Regions from separate parts of the Paenibacillus sp. 2KB_22 genome, predicted to be linked through region 2. Evidence: riboswitches for the same ligand, from Rfam matches in the RefSeq annotation. Region 2 holds a riboswitch; each other region holds the start of a gene.
The links. A riboswitch is a leader RNA that binds a small molecule or an ion and turns the genes downstream of it on or off. The one in region 2 is predicted to bind cobalamin.

Region 1: linked by a shared signal. The riboswitch ahead of cobJ (precorrin-3B C(17)-methyltransferase) and the one ahead of AB4111_RS09155 (ABC transporter substrate-binding protein) in region 2 are both predicted to bind cobalamin.
Region 3: linked by a shared signal. The riboswitch ahead of nikB (nickel ABC transporter permease) and the one ahead of AB4111_RS09155 (ABC transporter substrate-binding protein) in region 2 are both predicted to bind cobalamin.

What each region holds. Positions count from the first base shown of each region.
Region 1 is NZ_JBFRHG010000003.1:545,497-551,337, reverse strand. It holds gene cobK (precorrin-6A reductase) at 1-144, opposite strand, end outside; gene AB4111_RS21305 (sirohydrochlorin chelatase) at 141-1,343, opposite strand; gene cobJ (precorrin-3B C(17)-methyltransferase) at 1,636-3,567, opposite strand; cobalamin riboswitch at 3,970-4,159, opposite strand; gene AB4111_RS21295 (uroporphyrinogen-III synthase) at 4,357-5,196, opposite strand; gene AB4111_RS21290 (GerAB/ArcD/ProY family transporter) at 5,327-5,841, opposite strand, start outside.
Region 2 is NZ_JBFRHG010000001.1:2,067,708-2,073,548, reverse strand. It holds gene cbiB (adenosylcobinamide-phosphate synthase CbiB) at 1-339, shown strand, start outside; gene AB4111_RS09160 (histidine phosphatase family protein) at 330-1,016, shown strand; cobalamin riboswitch at 1,163-1,312, shown strand; gene AB4111_RS09155 (ABC transporter substrate-binding protein) at 1,760-2,758, shown strand; gene AB4111_RS09150 (FecCD family ABC transporter permease) at 2,755-3,801, shown strand; gene AB4111_RS09145 (ABC transporter ATP-binding protein) at 3,798-4,610, shown strand; gene cobT (nicotinate-nucleotide--dimethylbenzimidazole phosphoribosyltransferase) at 4,655-5,776, shown strand; gene cobU (bifunctional adenosylcobinamide kinase/adenosylcobinamide-phosphate guanylyltransferase) at 5,773-5,841, shown strand, end outside.
Region 3 is NZ_JBFRHG010000008.1:154,293-160,133, forward strand. It holds gene AB4111_RS28140 (response regulator) at 1-522, shown strand, start outside; gene AB4111_RS28145 (alpha-glucosidase/alpha-galactosidase) at 641-1,942, opposite strand; gene AB4111_RS28150 (AraC family transcriptional regulator) at 2,147-2,974, shown strand; cobalamin riboswitch at 3,052-3,244, shown strand; gene nikB (nickel ABC transporter permease) at 3,412-4,350, shown strand; gene nikC (nickel transporter permease) at 4,351-5,184, shown strand; gene AB4111_RS28165 (ABC transporter substrate-binding protein) at 5,199-5,841, shown strand, end outside.

The sequences.
Region 1 (5,841 bases), on a different contig from region 2:
GCCTGTCCGAACAGGTAATCCGGCCTCTGTCAGGCTATGGGCAGCACTGTCGGTTACAACAGAAGTCAGTACGTCTGTACCTTGCTGCTGGATCTGTAGAGCCAGTTCCCTGGCATCACTTGTACCACACAACATGAAGATCATGGACGATTCACCTGCTCCGAAGTTGCTGCAACCTGTGACTGATCGGGAGAAGCCACTTCTTGTACGATTTCTTCTGCGTCATCTGAGTTGTTCCGATGAACTTCTTGCTCGTGATGCGTATGATGCAACTCTTCGTCGTGATCATGATGATAATCGAGTGATGTTTGACGATCGACGGCAGTATGCGTGTGATCATGATCGTGTTCATGCTTATGCTGGTCATCGTGTGCATGTACGTGCTGATGATCATGCTCGTCATGATGATGCGAGTGATCATGGTCCGAATGATCGTGGTCGTGATCGTGGTGATGATCGTGGTCATGCCCATGGTCGTGATCATGATGGTGGTGATGGTGTTTGGCTGCTTCAAGTCTGAATTGGCAGTTATCACAGTTGGCTGTTACACGTCCATATAACCCCTCATGAGCCCGCTCCAGTACCAGTTCAACTAGCTTCGGGTGGAAGCCAAAATATCCGCCAACCTCGACCTGAATGTCTGGATGTGCCGCTGCAAATTCTGCGGTCATTTCATCAATACGCTTGATCAGTACACCTGTGAACAGGAAATAAGGCATGATGATGATTTTCTTCGCGCCAAGCAATAGACAACGCTCCAATCCATCCGGGAAAGAGGGCTGAGTCACGCCAATAAAGCTGCTTTCCGTCCACTTGTACGGCAGTTTCTCCCATAACATCCGGGTCATTTTGAAAAAGTCACTGTTGGCATCCGGGTCACTGCTTCCCCGTCCAAGCACCAGTACGGCGGTCTCTTCATCCGTCACCGGAGCAGGTGGAGCCGCTACGGCTGTACCGCCTTGGGATGCGACAAGTACAGGTTGTGCTTCTTGCAGACGGGTCTGCATGATCTGAACAACTTTCTCATGAACACCGATGGGACGACCATATACGAATTCCACCTGCGGATAACGTGCCTTGGCGCGGTCAATGGCGTTAGGAATATCAATCTTGGCATGACCGGCAGCAAACAGAATGATCGGCACCAACACAACACGTGTTGCACCTCGGTCCACACAAGCGGTAACACCTTCAGCAATACTTGGTCTCGTTAATTCCAGAAAACAGGTCTCCACCAACGTATTCTCTGGTGCCTTCGCTGCTACCTCATGTGCAAACTCCTTCAATTCCCGGTTCCCCTCAGGGTCACGGCTCCCGTGTCCCACCAACAATATTGCATCCATCTTTCGTTATTCCTCCCCCGTCTGACCCACAGATCAGACTTTTCATATTCATTTGGCATTCCAGTTCATCCGGCTAAAACTACGCCAAACCAGTCATTCCATCCATTCACCGCATTAATCGTAAAAATTAATTCATCTATGTCAGCTGAAATCCAGCGAATATTGCGAAATATTAGATAGGTCCTGACAGGCTACACCATCACGTCTCCACGAAAGAAGCCATGCAGGCAAGGACTCAATTAATACTTACTCAAGGCTTAGTTAGGTATTTAGTAAGGAATTAAGTATGGAATTAGTCACCACATATCGGGTTTACTTCCACAGTGACTGGTGCATCCACATGGCGGAAGCCCTGAATTACACCAACTCGTTTGAAGAACTTGTGGAATCGCTCATTCGGATGGCCTTTTTCCTTGTAATCGGCCACAATTCGTTCCACAATTCCACCAATCTGATCACCCGGGATTCCCTCCGCTACGGGCTGGGCAGGGTGAGCATTGCGGCCGAATTTCTTGCCACCGAGGAACAGGTCATATGCACCTTTGCGATACACGATGCCGATATCCTCCAGCACTGCCCCGTAACATGCCATACCGCAGCCATTCAGCGCCACACTTGTTTCTTTCGGTGCACCCAGTCCGCCTATCACGGCCTGTAAATGGTTAGCCATCGGGACAGCATCGTCCTTCTCCATATTGCAGAAGTCACAAGCCTTCACTTTGATGACATCGCCAATCGGTACAACGATAAAATTCGCTGCACGCAGCTCTTTAACCAGCGAGTCCGGTTCAAATGTCGGCACTCTCAGAATAATCTGGTGCTCCGGCGTGTACTCCAGTTCGCCGTCTTCACTTGCACACTGCGCCAGCAGCGCCATCTGGGCTGCGGTGAATTTTTTGTTGCCCACGCCGGGCGACACGCCGACTTCAAACAGCGGCGCCTTACGCCCAGGCTCGGGCACGGTGCGTACCGCCGTTGCGGTCGCAGCCTGCGGTGCACTTGCCTCTCGGCTCGGCGCTGCTGCATCCAGCCAGCGGCTCGCCGATTCGCCCGCTAGCGCGCCACCTGCCGCGAGCCGTGTCAGCGCCTCGGCGGCAAGCGCAGCTGCTCCGGCGCGTGGCGCTTCGGCGACTCCGCCCGGAGCGGCCTCTGCCGCAACGGGCGCAGGTCGCTCGCCAGCAAGCACGGCGGTGCCAGCGCTGCTCGCCGGGCTTGCCGCAGGCGTAGCGGCAGCTGCCCCTGCGACAGCGGGCGGCTGCCCTTGCGGAGCCGTGCCCGCTCCGGCGCTTGCGCCGCGCAGGGCTGGCTCCGCCTGTGGCTGCGCGGCCGATGCATCGCTGGCCGGGCTCTCGCCCGCTGCCTCGCCGGAGGCGGCAGAGCGGGCTTCCCTTGCGCCGAGCGACCATGGCTCGGCTTCTGTGCGTAGTCGCTCATGAGGTCTGAGCGACTGTTCCGCGGTGTTCAGCGTATATTTCCGCTGATACCCGCGCGGGGTGACCATGAGTCCTTCGTACATCATGGTCGAAGAGTTGCCGATAATCACGGTCGTCAGCATGCCGATATCATGATTCAGCATATCCTCCAGTGTGGTCATGACAACATCCTGACGCTCACGGTATGCACTTTTCACCAGACCTACCGGGGTCTGTGGGTCACGATAACGCAGAATCATTTCCTGTGTCTCCACGATCTGGCGTGTGCGCCGTCCACTGCGTGGATTGTACAGGGCAATGACAAAATCAGCGGACGCTGCGGCTTCGACCCGGCGAATAATGGTCTCCCACGGCGTAAGGTGATCACTAAGGCTGATCGTACATGCATCATGCATAACGGGGGCACCAAGCAGTGATGCACAGGACTGAATGGCCGATACGCCCGGAATAACTTCGACGGCAACACCCGTATCCGGCTTCCAGCCTTGCTCCATCAGCACCTCGTACACCAGTCCAGCCATACCATATACGCCTGCGTCACCGCTGGAAATTACGGCAACAATTTTGCCCATCTCCGCTTGTCTGACTGCTTCTTGTGCACGGCTTACTTCCTCCGTCATACCTGTGCGCACAATCGCTTGCCCGTTCAACAGAGGGCGAATAAGATCCACATAAGTGTTGTATCCGATAATTACCTCGCTCTCCTGAAGTGCTTCGAGTGCCCGCTTGGTGATATGTTCCATTGCTCCTGGACCGAACCCGATAATCAGCAGCTTGCCTTGATCTTGCATTACTTCTCCTCCTTCATCACACTTGTCGTACTGATCTAAACAGTGAAGAAGGGCGGCTATGCCGACCTTCTCCCCCACTGTACTGCATGTCCAACTCGTCAGCTCTGTTTACTCAGACTATCAACAAGGCTCTTACATCACCTGTTATGATCCAACTAATCTATTCTTCTACCTGCAATTTCCCTACATAGGGCAGGTATCACAAGGATGTACATTTATCTATAAAAACAAAAAAATCCCATCCTTGTAACGGATGGGATACGCATGTACGTACACTCAAGAACATAGTCCAGACTCCCTGAGGGTAGTCCTGTGACTATGTGGCCCAAGGGGGGCCAGCCAGGCGAACCGCTTGTTCGCCCATTTCCTGATTCTTCGTACACCACTCCTTTCCGCGAAGGGTTCGGTGACACATGCAAGGTAGGTCTCCTGGCTTTGGATCATCAGCTTCCTTTTCTGTCTTCCCCGGCTTTCCGAGTGACTTGGATCAAAAAGGGCTTCACCATTACAGTGGCGGGACCGCTCGGGACTTTCACCCGATTCCCTGTTACCTCTTGCTGCACGCAAGAGCACCTTGCTTGTTTTCATTCAATATTGTTTTCATAATAACACCGCGCAGGAAATAATGTCCATGCTTATGATACTTGTCCGTTCTTCTATTTTCAGACAAAACAGAAAAAAGTCCTGATCCAAAAAAACGGATCAGAACCTGATGTAACATATACATATAAGATTCGTTTTAAACCATGCATCTACCTAATGATTAAATACATCCATAGTCATTGATAACTATGATTGCAGGCCACTACTCTTGGCCGCACGCCCCGCAGCGAAGTAACGTCCAAGCTCAACGATGAGTGCTCCCATCTTCTCTTCCTCCGGAATGACCAGCGCCTCAATGCCTTCTTCACGCATGGAGTTTGCTGTAACTTTACCTACAGATGCAGGAATTACGCCTTGTCTGAAGGCAGCAAGCATCTGCTCAAGCTTGTCCTGGGAGGCCGCGTATTGCGTCAGGAATCTGACCTGAGGGCCACTTGTGAACGCAACGGCATCTACCTCGAACTTTAGAATTTCATTCAACAGCTGTTCCAGCTCTGCCTCTTCCGGCGGTACATGCCGGTAAGGGAGCACTTGTCTGACGATTGCACCTTGTTCTTCCAACCATGCGACGAGTTTGGGAGCTGTCTCCCCATGAAGCTGCAATATGACCTTTTTCCCTGCGAGATCATGTGGGGCGAATTCTCGAATGAGCCCGTCCGTGCTACCATCATCATCTCGTACCAGTGGTGTTAACTTGCGCTTTTTGAGCGCATTCACCGTCTTGTATCCCCTCGCTGCAATGGAGGATTCCGATAATACATCCAACAATTGTCCTGCGACTTCCATATCCTCAGCCATTTCAAACAATGCATCCAATCCCATACCCGTCGTCAACACCGCCCAGTCTGGCGGGTCTGAGATCCAGGATACCAACCCATCCCTGATACTCCGATCATCCAGGAATACAGTCCCTTGTGCCGGTCGCACAAGTGGGATTCCCCCCATTTTTTCAACCAGTATGGACATTTCTTTCGATTTTCGTGGTCCTGTCAATGCTACACGCACACCTGCCAAATGTTGAGCCATTCATGTTCCCCCCGTTAGTCCAGCCGAATGTTCATCAGTCTGACTACAGTATACAGGGTACTTCTGTGTAGGGAAACTGTGCTTACCCTATTTTTGCCCGTTCAGCTATAAGGATTTTTGATGAAATGTATCAGGAAGGCTGGAGTTCCCCACCATGAGAATCCTGCCTTCTTTTCTCTCCGTTCTTCTCCGAATCAGTGGATTCTTGTCCCTGTTCATGCTTCTCTTTCTTGGACTGCTCTCCCGACCTCTGGTGGGCAGATTCTTTTTTATCCTTTTTGCGAGGACGAAGGAAAAGAAACAGCACAATCGGGAACAGTACTTCAAAAACAATGGCAATCCATGTCCATTCCCGGGTAAAACGATACAACTGAATGGCGTTTCTGAAAAACCAGAATGCACAAACAAAGCCTAACAGTGCCACCGGACCAGTCAGGACCTTTCCGGAAACGTTTGGAATCATTCGCTTCAGTCCCCAACAGACAAAGTACAGATCAAATGCAATTTTGGTAATCATGGTAGGCAAGGTTGCCGCTGCCAGCGCCAGGTCAAACCGATCCAGGAAATCACTAATTTGCAGCTGCCTTGCAAGTTCATACGAAGGGTATACCAGTCTGGAGGCAATGGGCACACCAATCGACGTGA
Region 2 (5,841 bases):
GCGATGCTATTAATCGTGGGTGCGTGGGTGATGAAGATGGACGCCAAAGGAGCAGCACGCATGGTCGCACGGGATGCAAGACTGCATCCAAGTCCGAATAGCGGTTTTCCCGAATCAGCGGTGGCTGGAGCACTGGGCATCCGGCTTGGTGGACATAACGTGTATCATGGAGTTGCTTCGTTTCGCGCCTACATGGGGGAGGCCAAACGGCCGATGGAAGCCGAGGATATTGTGCGAACATCACGCCTGATGTTCTGGTCGGCAGGGGCTTTTGTTGTACTGTGCGTGTTCATAACGCTGGGTATGTGGCTGGCAGGAGGGACGCTGTTATGGCCGTAAATGAAGGAAATGCAGGCAATGAAGTACATAGGGATCAACCCGGTCCGCTGAAACGAAACATTCTGTGGGTCCGTCACGGGACAACGCTGTGGAATGTGGAAAAAAGATACCTGGGGCATACCGACATCGGTCTGCTGCCAGATGCCAAAGAAGAACTGGCTCCGCTTCATGAACAATTGAGCAATGTTCCGTGGAACGAGCTATATTGCAGTGATCTTCTTCGCTGCCGGCAGACGCTGGAACAGATTCTTCCTGATGCCAGCGGACAGGTGAAGTTCGACTCGCGCCTGCGCGAGAATGATTTTGGACAGTGGGAAGGGCTGACGTATGAGCAGCTCAAGGATAACCCTGTGTACCGAAGCTGGATTGATGCGCCGCAGAAGGTCACTCCGCCCGGTGGGGAATCGTGGCAGGAGTTTACGGGGCGAATGGATTCCTTTCTTCAAGAGATGTTGTTGGAGGGTCGTCCTTCGATCCACGTTGATGAGGGGCAAGTTCCTACCATGGTTGTGGTTACGCATGGTGGTGTCATCCGGTATGCCTTGTCCCGTCTGATTGCCGGGCTTGGGTTCTGGGATACACATGTCGTACCGGGACAGGCGATTCAGGTTCAGCTTGATCGACAGGGGAATCAATGGTTTGGCAGCAGAGTGACTTTTCCGCCAATCGGGTTGTAAGGATGTACAATATACCCTATAATCACAACAGAAGTGTGACTTCAGCATGGATACAGATACGCTCAGGCAGTGAAGCCTCAACGAGTATGCAACATGCAGAAATTACACGGCAATGGTTTACCATATCAGCGACCAAGGGTCCCGCGTGTGAAGGCTGTTTTCATGGCAGATTAGTACGAGTCGTGAAACACACAAGGGTGAAATGGGGAAGTCGGTGCAAATCCGGCACGGTCCCGCCACTGTAAAACAGGATGATTCCTGTAAGTCAGGTTACCTGCCCTGGACGTACAAACCGGTGTTCCTTCGAGGAAAGGACAGCGTTTCGGGCTATTCTATGCGCATGGACAACCTTTGGTTGAACATGTACAGATCGCCATATGCGAGACGTCATCCCTGATCCTGGACGTATGGATTGGGGATTTTTTATTGTTCATGTAAGATGAACGAGACCAATTTTACACGAGGTCACTACGATTGCAGTACCATCTTCCGATCGCTGTTATCCCCAGATTTTTTGATGCCCTTTTTGAAAGGGGAAATCCGGTGATAAGCGTATGCTTCCGATTTAGCTTTCTTGTAGAAAGCTTTAAGCGAACACTTCGTTTCTTCAGATCGGTTCTGCACTCTCCGTTAACGTGTAAATGTTGCAGTTCAAACCTTATACAGGAACACCAAGGCATGGGAGCAGGAGTTTAAGCACGATGCAAGAAAATAGCACAAATAGAGAAGGGGAGAATAACAGAATGAATTTCAAGAATTGGAAAAGCGTAGCGTCCCTGCTAAGTGCAGCGGCACTCGCACTGGCTTTGGCCGGATGTGGCAATGCAACAACGAACGAGGGCACAGGTACTTCACAGCAACCGGCACAGGAGCAGTCCCAAGGCCAGGCGCAGACGGACCTCAAAACACAATATCCACTTACCGTTACAGATGCAACGGGTGAATCGTTTACTTTTGAAAAGGCGCCAGCCAAAATTGTATCCGTGTCTCCGGCTGAGACAGAGTCCCTGTTTGCCCTTGGATTGGATGAACAGATCGTTGGTGTATCCGACTATGATGATTATCCTGAAGCAGCAACAACCAAAGCGAAAATGGGCGGGATCACCAAGCCCAATGAAGAGTCCATCATTGCAGCTGAAGCCGACATCGTCTTCACAGGTATCTCGATGAGCGAGGATGCCGTGAAGAAGCTGCGCGAGTTGGGTATTACCATTTTCAAAACGGATCCTAAATCCATCGACGATGTGATGAACAATATCGAAACCTTCGGTAAAATCACCGATCATCAGGAAAAAGCACAAGAAATCATCACTCAGATGAAACAGGATGTGACGGATGTAACCGAAGCGGTGAAGGCCGTTAAAACGGAAGATAAGAAAAAAGTATACGTTGAGTTCTCCCCAGGCTGGACTGTAGGTAAAGGCGAATTCATGGATGAACTCATCACTGTAGCCGGAGGTAGCAATATTGCTTCGGACAAAGAGGGCTGGTATGAAATTAATGAAGAAAACGTGATTGCCTCCAACCCCGATGTGATCCTGTATGCCAACGATGTGATTGATGAGAACTCCAAAACACTGGATCAAATCATCAAGGCGCGCAGCGGCTGGGATCAAATTACTGCTGTGAAAAATGACGCGGTTATTGGCCTGGATGCCAACCTGCTGAGCCGTCCGGGTCCACGGGTAACTCAAGGGTTGAAAGAAGTAGCCAAAACGATCTACCCTGACTTGTTCCAATGAGTAAAAAGCTGATCCTGTTCGGGACGACGGGCATGGTGCTGCTGGTGCTCACTGTGCTCATCTGCACGGGCATTGGTTCAGTAGCGTTGCCAATCCGGGATATTGCAGGTATTCTGATTCACAAAATTCCCTGGGTAGGCGACTGGATTACACCGGATTGGAATAAGGCGGCCGAACAGATTATCTGGAAAGTCCGTTTTCCGCGCGTACTGCTTGCTGTGCTCGTGGGTGCTTCACTAGCCATTGCGGGTGCGGGCTTCCAGGGGGTGCTGCGTAATCCGCTGGCCGATCCGTTTACGCTGGGTGTATCATCCGGTGCATCGGTGGGGGCTGCTTTCCTGATTTTCTTCGGATTGCAGTATGCACTGATTGGAATCTGGACCTTACCCTTGATTGCATTTTTGACGGGTGTAATCACGTTATGGTTTGTTATGGCACTGGCTCGTGAAGGGCGCAAAATACCTACACATAGCCTCATTCTGGCTGGTGTGGTCATGCAAAGTTTCCTGGGCGCAGTTGTTTCCTTCCTGTCGACCATGTCGAAACAGACGATTAATGAAATTATATACTGGACGATGGGAAGTCTGGCTCTGCGTGGGTGGTCGTATACGGCCATCCTTTTCCCGTATTTTCTGTTAGGGCTGGTCTTTCTCTGGAGCCGGGCACGCTCGTTGAATGTGCTTGCGCTGGGAGAACGTCAAGCGGCACATATCGGGATTGGCGTGGACAGGCTTAAGCTGTCCGTGCTGGCAGTCGGCACACTGCTGACCGCAGGTGCTGTCTCGGTATCAGGTGTCATCGGATTTGTTGGATTAGTGATCCCGCATATGTTGCGGCTGCTGGTGGGGCCGGATTATCGACTGCTGGTACCTTTGTCTGCCATTGGTGGAGCAATCTTCATGGTGTGGGCCGATACCATCGCCAGGTCGTTGCTTGCGCCAACTGAAATTCCGCTCGGTGTCGTCACCGCCTTTGTTGGTGCGCCGTTCTTTGCTTACCTGCTGCACCGGAACAAAAAGTTGCAGAAGGGGATGATGCCATGAATTCCAGTACCGATTCAAACTCAACTTCCCTTATTTCCATTAAGGGAGCAGGGAAGTCATATGGCAATCACCAGGCATTGCGTAGTGTAGACTGGCATGTTGGTGAAGGTGACTGGTGGGGCGTTGTCGGTCCAAACGGCAGCGGCAAGTCCACTCTGATCCAGCTTATTGCCGGAACGGAACAGTTAAGCGAAGGTCAGATCCGTATCGATGGTCGAGACATCGGCTCATACAGCCGTAAGGACCTGTCGCGCATGATCGCTGTATTGCAGCAGGACGGCTTGCCACCCATCTCTTATCCCGTACGAGATGTGGTGGAGATGGGGAGATATCCGTACCAGAACTGGCTGGGGCGGGAAGCGGGTGATGGGGCACTTGTGGTAGACAGAGTGCTTGAAGACCTGGGATTGACGGAGCTGGCGGACAGACCGCTGGATGCACTCAGCGGCGGGCAACGACAACGGGTCGCACTTGCCAAAGTTATGGCTCAGGAGCCGCGGTTGCTGCTGCTGGACGAGCCGACTACGTTTCTGGATATTAAGTATCAATTGCAATTCATGGAATTGTTATCGGCATGGCGACAGAGAAATAACATTACGATTGTGGCTGTGCTGCATGATCTGAATCTCGCCGCGTTATTTTGCGATCACATTCTGGCGCTGCGAGAGGGCGTAGCGGTGGGAAAGGGGACGCCTCATACGTTAATCAACGATGAGAATATTCAGGACATATTTCGCGTCAAACCCGCAATTGTTTCCCATCCCGACCATGCGATACCTCAACTGCTGCTGCGGCGGGACATCGATTAATTGAAGCGGGCAACCCATATTTTGATGAAGGAAGTGCTGGTTGTATGAATAATGAACAGGTGTTGGAGCAATTAACCCAAAGGATTACCGCTCCTGACCAGGAAGTGGCGGCAGAGACCTCTGCGCACGTGGATTCGTTGACGAAGCCGCCGGGGAGTCTGGGCAAATTGGAAGAGTTGGTAATCCGCCTGGCAGGCATGACGGGCAATGTACGTCCGCGTTTTGATCACAGGGCGGTCATTGTCATGGCCGCAGATCACGGCGTAGTGGAAGAAGGCATCAGTGCTTTTCCTGCTGAAGTAACCCCGCAGATGGTCATGAATTTCCTCGCTGGGGGCGCAGCCGTGAATGTGCTTGCACGTCACGCAGGTGCTGATGTGATCTGTGTGGATATCGGGGTGAATGCCGATCTTGAACATCCGGGCCTGCTCACCCGTAAAATTCGCAAAGGCACGGCCAACATGGCCCGAGGCGCAGCGATGACCCGGGATGAGGCAGTTCGGGCTATCCTTGCGGGAGCCGAAGTTGTATCGGCAGAGGTGGCGAAGGGAACACAGTTGTTTGTCACTGGGGAGATGGGAATTGGCAACACCACTGCAAGTGCTGCGGTAATGAGCGCACTAACCGGAGTTGCCCCTGCCGCTGCCGTGGGGAGAGGTACCGGCATTGATGATGCAGGCTTGCAGCGCAAGGCTGCTGTAGTCAGCCGGGCGCTTAGCGTAAACGCACCGAACCCGGAAGATGCACTGGATGTTCTGTGCAAGGTGGGTGGACTGGAGATTGCCGGACTCACGGGGGTTATCCTCGCAGCAGCTGCTCATCGTTGCCCGGTCGTTGTAGACGGGTTCATCTCTACCGCAGCAGCGCTGGTTGCGAGACAACTTGCACCGCTGAGCACAGCTTATATGATCGCTTCTCATACTTCACATGAAAATGGACATGGAGCGCTGCTGCGTGAACTGGACCTGAAATCGATGCTGGATCTGGACATGCGTCTGGGTGAAGGCACAGGTGGTGTGCTCAGTCTTCATCTAATTGACGCAGCATGTCTTATTCTGAACGAGATGGCAACCTTTGCAAGCGCGGGTGTCTCGGACGGGACAAGCCCTGCTCTGGACTCTGCTGCGTCGGATGACTCATCCGTGCAAAGAGAGGGTTCCCGATGAGTGTACTGGTGACGGGCGGGGCACGCAGTGGCAAAAGCTCCTTTGCCGAACGTCTCTGCATGCAG
Region 3 (5,841 bases), on a different contig from region 2:
CCAGGCATGTCTGGCATGGAGGTACTTCGCCGCATTCGCGAATGGTCGCAAGTCCCGATCATTGTGCTGACAGCGAAGGATCAGGAGGGAGACAAAATTGCCGCGTTGGATGGTGGTGCAGATGATTATGTGACCAAACCATTCGGAATGGGTGAGTTGGTCGCCCGTATTCGGGTGGCGCTGCGTCATGTAGCCAAAACGACGGATGAGCCAATACTGCGCTTCGGAGCACTGACGGTTGATCTGGCCCAAAGGCAGGTCGAACTGGAGGGGAATTTGGTGAAATTAACCCCAACGGAATATGAGATGCTGAAGGTGCTCGCCTCGAATGCGGGGAAGATAATCACCCAGCGTCAGCTTTTGCAGCAAGTATGGGGAGGGCATCATCATGAGTCCGACAGCCATTATCTTCGGGTATATGTGGGACATCTGCGCAAGAAATTAAATGAAGATCCAACCAAGCCCCGATATATTCAGACGGAGCCTGGCATTGGTTATCGCTTTTTGCTTCCTGCCGAATAAGGTTTAAGGGAGCAGCGAGACATTTCTTAATAGTGATGTGATGCACGCCTCAGCGGGTGAGCGTCATTGAAGAGCAAAACACCGTCCCCTTTGGCTGCAAAGGAACGGTGCTTTTATATTATGACGTGTATTTTGGCAACCAGTCGCCGTGAGCCTCAATCAACTCATCACACATCGCTACGATGTCATCGATAGACAGCTCGGCAGCCGTGTGTGGATCAAGCATTGCCGCATGATAGATATGTTCCTTTTTGCCCGTGATTGCCGCTTCAATGGTCAGCAGTTGCGTATTGATGTTTGTCCGGTTCAATGCCGCGAGTTGTGGAGGCAGATCTCCAATGTACGTAGGGCTGATCCCTGATCCATCGACCAGACAAGGTACCTCAACACATGCCTCACGCGGCAGGTTCGTAATCAGTCCGTTGTTCATGACGTTGCCGCCAATCTTGTACGGGTTATTCGTCTCCATGGCTTCAATAATATGCGATGCGTATTCACGGCTGCGGGTATGTTCAATATTTTCGCTGGCAAACAGCTTGGTACGCATTTCTTTCCAGCCTTCAATCTGGTTCACACAGCGGCGTGGATACTCATCCAGTGGAATGTTGAAGCGTTCAATCAGCTCCGGGTAATTCCGCTTGATGAAGTAAGGGTGGTACTCGGCATTATGCTCGGACGATTCCGTTACATAATAGCCAAATCGCTGCATCAACTCAAAACGGACCATGTCGTCATGCTGTTCTTTCTGCTTTTCCTTCGCCAGACGTTTAATCTCGGGGTACAGATCCTGCCCGTCTTTTGTAACTTCGAGCAGCCACGCCATGTGGTTAATTCCTGCAACCTTAGCCACAACACCTGTCTGATCCATTCCCAGTGCATCGAACAGATGTGGTACACATACCTGCACACTATGACACAAACCTACGGTTTTGATCCCACCATGCACATTCATGACGTTGGTAAGCACGGCCATCGGGTTGGTGTAGTTCAGGAACCATGCATCCGGACACACTTCCTGCATATCCCGGGCAAAATCCAGCATGACCGGAATCGTCCGCAAATTACGGAAAATTCCACCGATACCTAGGGTATCTGCAATCGTTTGACGTAGTCCGTATTTCTTCGGAATCTCGAAGTCCGTAATGGTACATGGATCATATCCACCGACCTGGATGGCGTTGATGACATATTTGGCCCCGCGCAGCGCTTCTTTGCGGTCCTGATATACGTTAACGACGCAACGACTTCCGAGTGAACGGGCCAGACTGGTCAGCAAACGCTCGGAATCGCTCAGACGTTCAGCATCGATATCGAACAATGCCAGCTCAAAATCCTGCAGTGCTTCGGTCATCATGACATCACCCAATACATTTTTGACAAAGACGGTGCTTCCCGCACCGAGAAACGTAATTTTGTTCATCTTAAGTTAAGCCTCCCTGAAAAATGTTGTACCCCAACTATAGGCCGATTCGGCACATATAACTATGGCTCAACCCCTCTCAAACATGGCATAATCCCATTTTTGTTTCCGTTTTCAACTAATATTTATGTCCTTTAGCTGTTATAATTTAATTAGACATACAGATGGTGAGCCTCGGAAGGAAACAAGGAGGGAGGGCATAAAATGAGAAAAATAGAGATGAATGTGGTAGCCACGGACTGGACACAGATGGAACTGGTCTTGTTGTTCTTCGGGTGGGAGGCGTGTGAACCCGCCCATTATTGGGGACCGGGTGTACGTGATTCCTATATTGTGCATTACATCCATGAAGGACGGGGCATCGTGTACATGGGGGATCAGGAATACAAGCTTAGCGAGGGACAGGGGTTTATCATTTTCCCGGACACGCTTATTCATTATGAGGCAGATCCGCAGGAGCCCTGGACGTATTCGTGGTTCGGCTTCAAAGGTGTACAAGCCAAAGCATTCATGCAACGTGCCCAACTGAGCCCGGAGCGCCCGATATATGATGCCCATGATACGATTACGATGGAACAGTTGTATACGGAGATGGTCCAAGCTTCCACGCGATCGGAAGGCGATGTGTTGAACCAGAGTCTCTTGTACCGTTTGATGGCAGAACTCATCTCTTCTTCACCTGTGAAGGAAGATATAGGGCAGCTCCTTTCGAACAAAGAAACGTACATCCGGCAGGCGGTGCAGTTTATGGAGAACAGGTACAGTCAGCGAACTTCCATTTTGGATATTGCCCAAGCTGTGGGGTTGGATCGCACGTATCTATCAGGATTGTTCAAAGAGCGATATGGCATGTCGCTACAGTCATTTTTTCTGGAGTACCGTATGAATAGGGCTGCCGAACTTCTCCAGAATCCAGGGCTGTCGGTCAGTGAAGTGGCCCATTCTGTCGGTTATACGGACCCCTTATTGTTTTCCAAGATGTTTAAGCGTGTGACGGGCGTATCTCCGAAGGGGTCGAGAATTCGCGATTAGACGCACCTAGTGTTTCAAATTTAAAAGAAAAGTTTTGATCATTAAACGTTGTCCCGCTATACTGATACAGAAGTGTAATTGAATATGTGGAACTTGGTGCTTTGCCCGTCAGGGTGGAAGCTTAATAGGGAAGTCCGGTGTAATACCGGCGCGGTCCCGCCACTGTAACAGAGGAGTCAGGTAGCGATAATCCACTGGTTTAGACCGGGAAGGAGCTGCAAGTGACGATGATTCTGGAGCCAGGAGACCTGCCAAGTTTAACAAACACAGTAGTACCCTACGGGAGATAGGAAGGTGTTTAGAGAGCATGATTTTTTCTGAAAATCTGTTTATTTAAGGCGTCCTCATCCAGTAACACGGAGAGGGACGCCTTTTTTGTTATGGGCGAAGAACATCATGACACATACATAGAGTTTTGGGGAAGGACGTTAGAGCACTTGAGCAGATATATCGTTAAACGATTAATACAACTGGTAGTCGTATTGTTCGGCATCACGTTCTTGACGTTCCTGCTAACCTACCTGTCTCCTGGAGATCCAGCCAGACTCATGCTTATGTCTACAGGGGTAACGCCATCCGATGAGCTGGTCAGGCAGGTGAGGTCGGAGCTTGGATTGGACGAGCCCTTTCTCTACCGATACGGGACATGGTTGGGACAGGTGCTGACTGGAGACTTCGGTACATCATATAAATACAATCGTCCAGTACTGGACGTGTTGATGGCACGTCTCCCGGCAACGCTTTGGCTAACAGGAAGCGCCATGTTTCTGGTTATACTGGTTTCCTTTCCATTGGGGATGCTGTCGGCTGTCTATCGTAACAAATGGCTTGATCACGTCATTCGTCTGTTCTCTTTTGCCGGATTATCGATGCCCAGCTTCTGGTTGGGTATGCTGCTCATGTTGGTCTTCGGTGTACAGCTGAAGCTGCTGCCGGTAATGGGTAATTCCGGATGGTATAGCCTGATTCTGCCTGCATGTACACTCGCGATTCCACTTGTTGCCCAGTACAGCAGACAGATTCGTGCGGTCCTGCTTGAGGAGACAAGCCAGAACTATGTGATCGGAGCCATATCCAGAGGTGTGAAGGAATCGATCATTATTTTGCGTCATATTCTTCCCAATGCCCTGCTGCCGATCGTTACCCTAATGGGCATGACAACAGGTGCTTTGTTAGGTGGTGCAGCGATTGTGGAAAGTTTATTTGTGTGGCCGGGCGTTGGACAGATGGCTGTAGATGCGATTTTCACAAGGGATTATCCGCTGATTCAGGGGTATGTCATCTGGATGGCGATCATATATGTCACCCTGAATCTGCTGGTCGATATATGGACTCATCTTCGTGATCCCCGAATCCGACTGGAAGTGGATATATAGATGAGAGCCTTCAGACTTGTATTACTGCAGAATCGCTGGTTCACCTTCCTGCTGTCTCTGACCGCCTTCTGGATTATTCTTGCCATGGTTGCACCGCTGCTTGCACCACACGATCCACTTGCAACGAACTTTGCCAAAGTGTTGCAGCCATCCAGCGCCGAGTATCCTCTTGGAACCGATCAACTGGGCCGCTGTGTATTATCTCGTCTTCTGTACGGTGCACGTACCTCGCTGCTGCTCACCTTTATGATGATTGGCATCGTGTTTGTGCTAGGTGTAGCGATTGGAGTCATCGCCGGTTTCGCTCGGGGTGTGACGGATATGGTGCTCATGCGCCTGTCTGATACATTAATGGCATTTCCGGGACTAATTTTTGCGATCGCTGTGGTGGGGATGCTGGGGCCGGGATTGTTCAATACGGTGCTGGCATTGTCGGTTGTCTGGTGGGCGAAGTATGCACGGATGGCCAGAAGCCTGGTGATATCCCTTCAGCAAAAGGAATATGTCGCTGCCGCTGCTTTCAGCGGAGCACGTAAAATACAGATCATTGGCAGGACGATCCTGCCCAATATGATGTCTCCAATCATCGTCATGGCGATGATGGATGTGGGTGGTATGATGCTGTCGATCTCGGGGTTGTCCTTTCTTGGGCTTGGCGCGCAGCCTCCGAACCCCGAGTGGGGGGCCATGTTAAATGAAGGCAGAAGATATCTGCAGACTGCACCATGGTTGTTAATTTATCCGGGTCTGGCGATATTTAGCACCGTCATTATTTTTAATTTACTGGGAGACAGCCTGCGAGATGTGCTTGATCCCAAGAAAAATACAGCTTAACTGGAGGAACCAGAATGAAGAGGAATATTCAAAAATCAATGCTGCTCACCCTCATATCCATGTGGGTTGTGTTCTTGCTTGCAGCTTGTGGCACCGCCAATAATCCATCGACCTCGTCTGGTGCAACGGAGAAGTCGGCGGGTGCGGACAAGGGTACTACAAGTGCACCAACTCATCTCAATGTGGCCTTGTTCTGGCTTGGCAGCAACCTGGACCCGGCAGAAGAATGGAACGGCTGGACACTCACGCGTGCAGCGATTGGGGAGACACTGATCCAGTTTGACGAGAATATGAAGCTGGTCCCTAAAATTGCAGATTCTTGGGAACGAGTGGATGACACGACTTGGCACTTTCATATTCGGGAAGGTGTAACTTTCCATAACGGAAATAAGGTAACTGCCGACGCGGTGAAAAAATCGATAGAACGCTCCATTGAGTTAAACGAGAGAGGACAAGCGACTGTACCTGTAGCCTCAATGACTGCTGAAGGACAAGATCTGAAGATTAAAACGAAAGAGCCTTATGCGTCCCTGCTTGGTAATATTGCCGAGCCACTGTTTGTCATTGTGGATACGAGTGCAGATACATCCAAATTCAAGAGCGAGCCTATTGCTACGGGGCCATTTATGGTGACAGGATATACGCCGGATCAGGAGA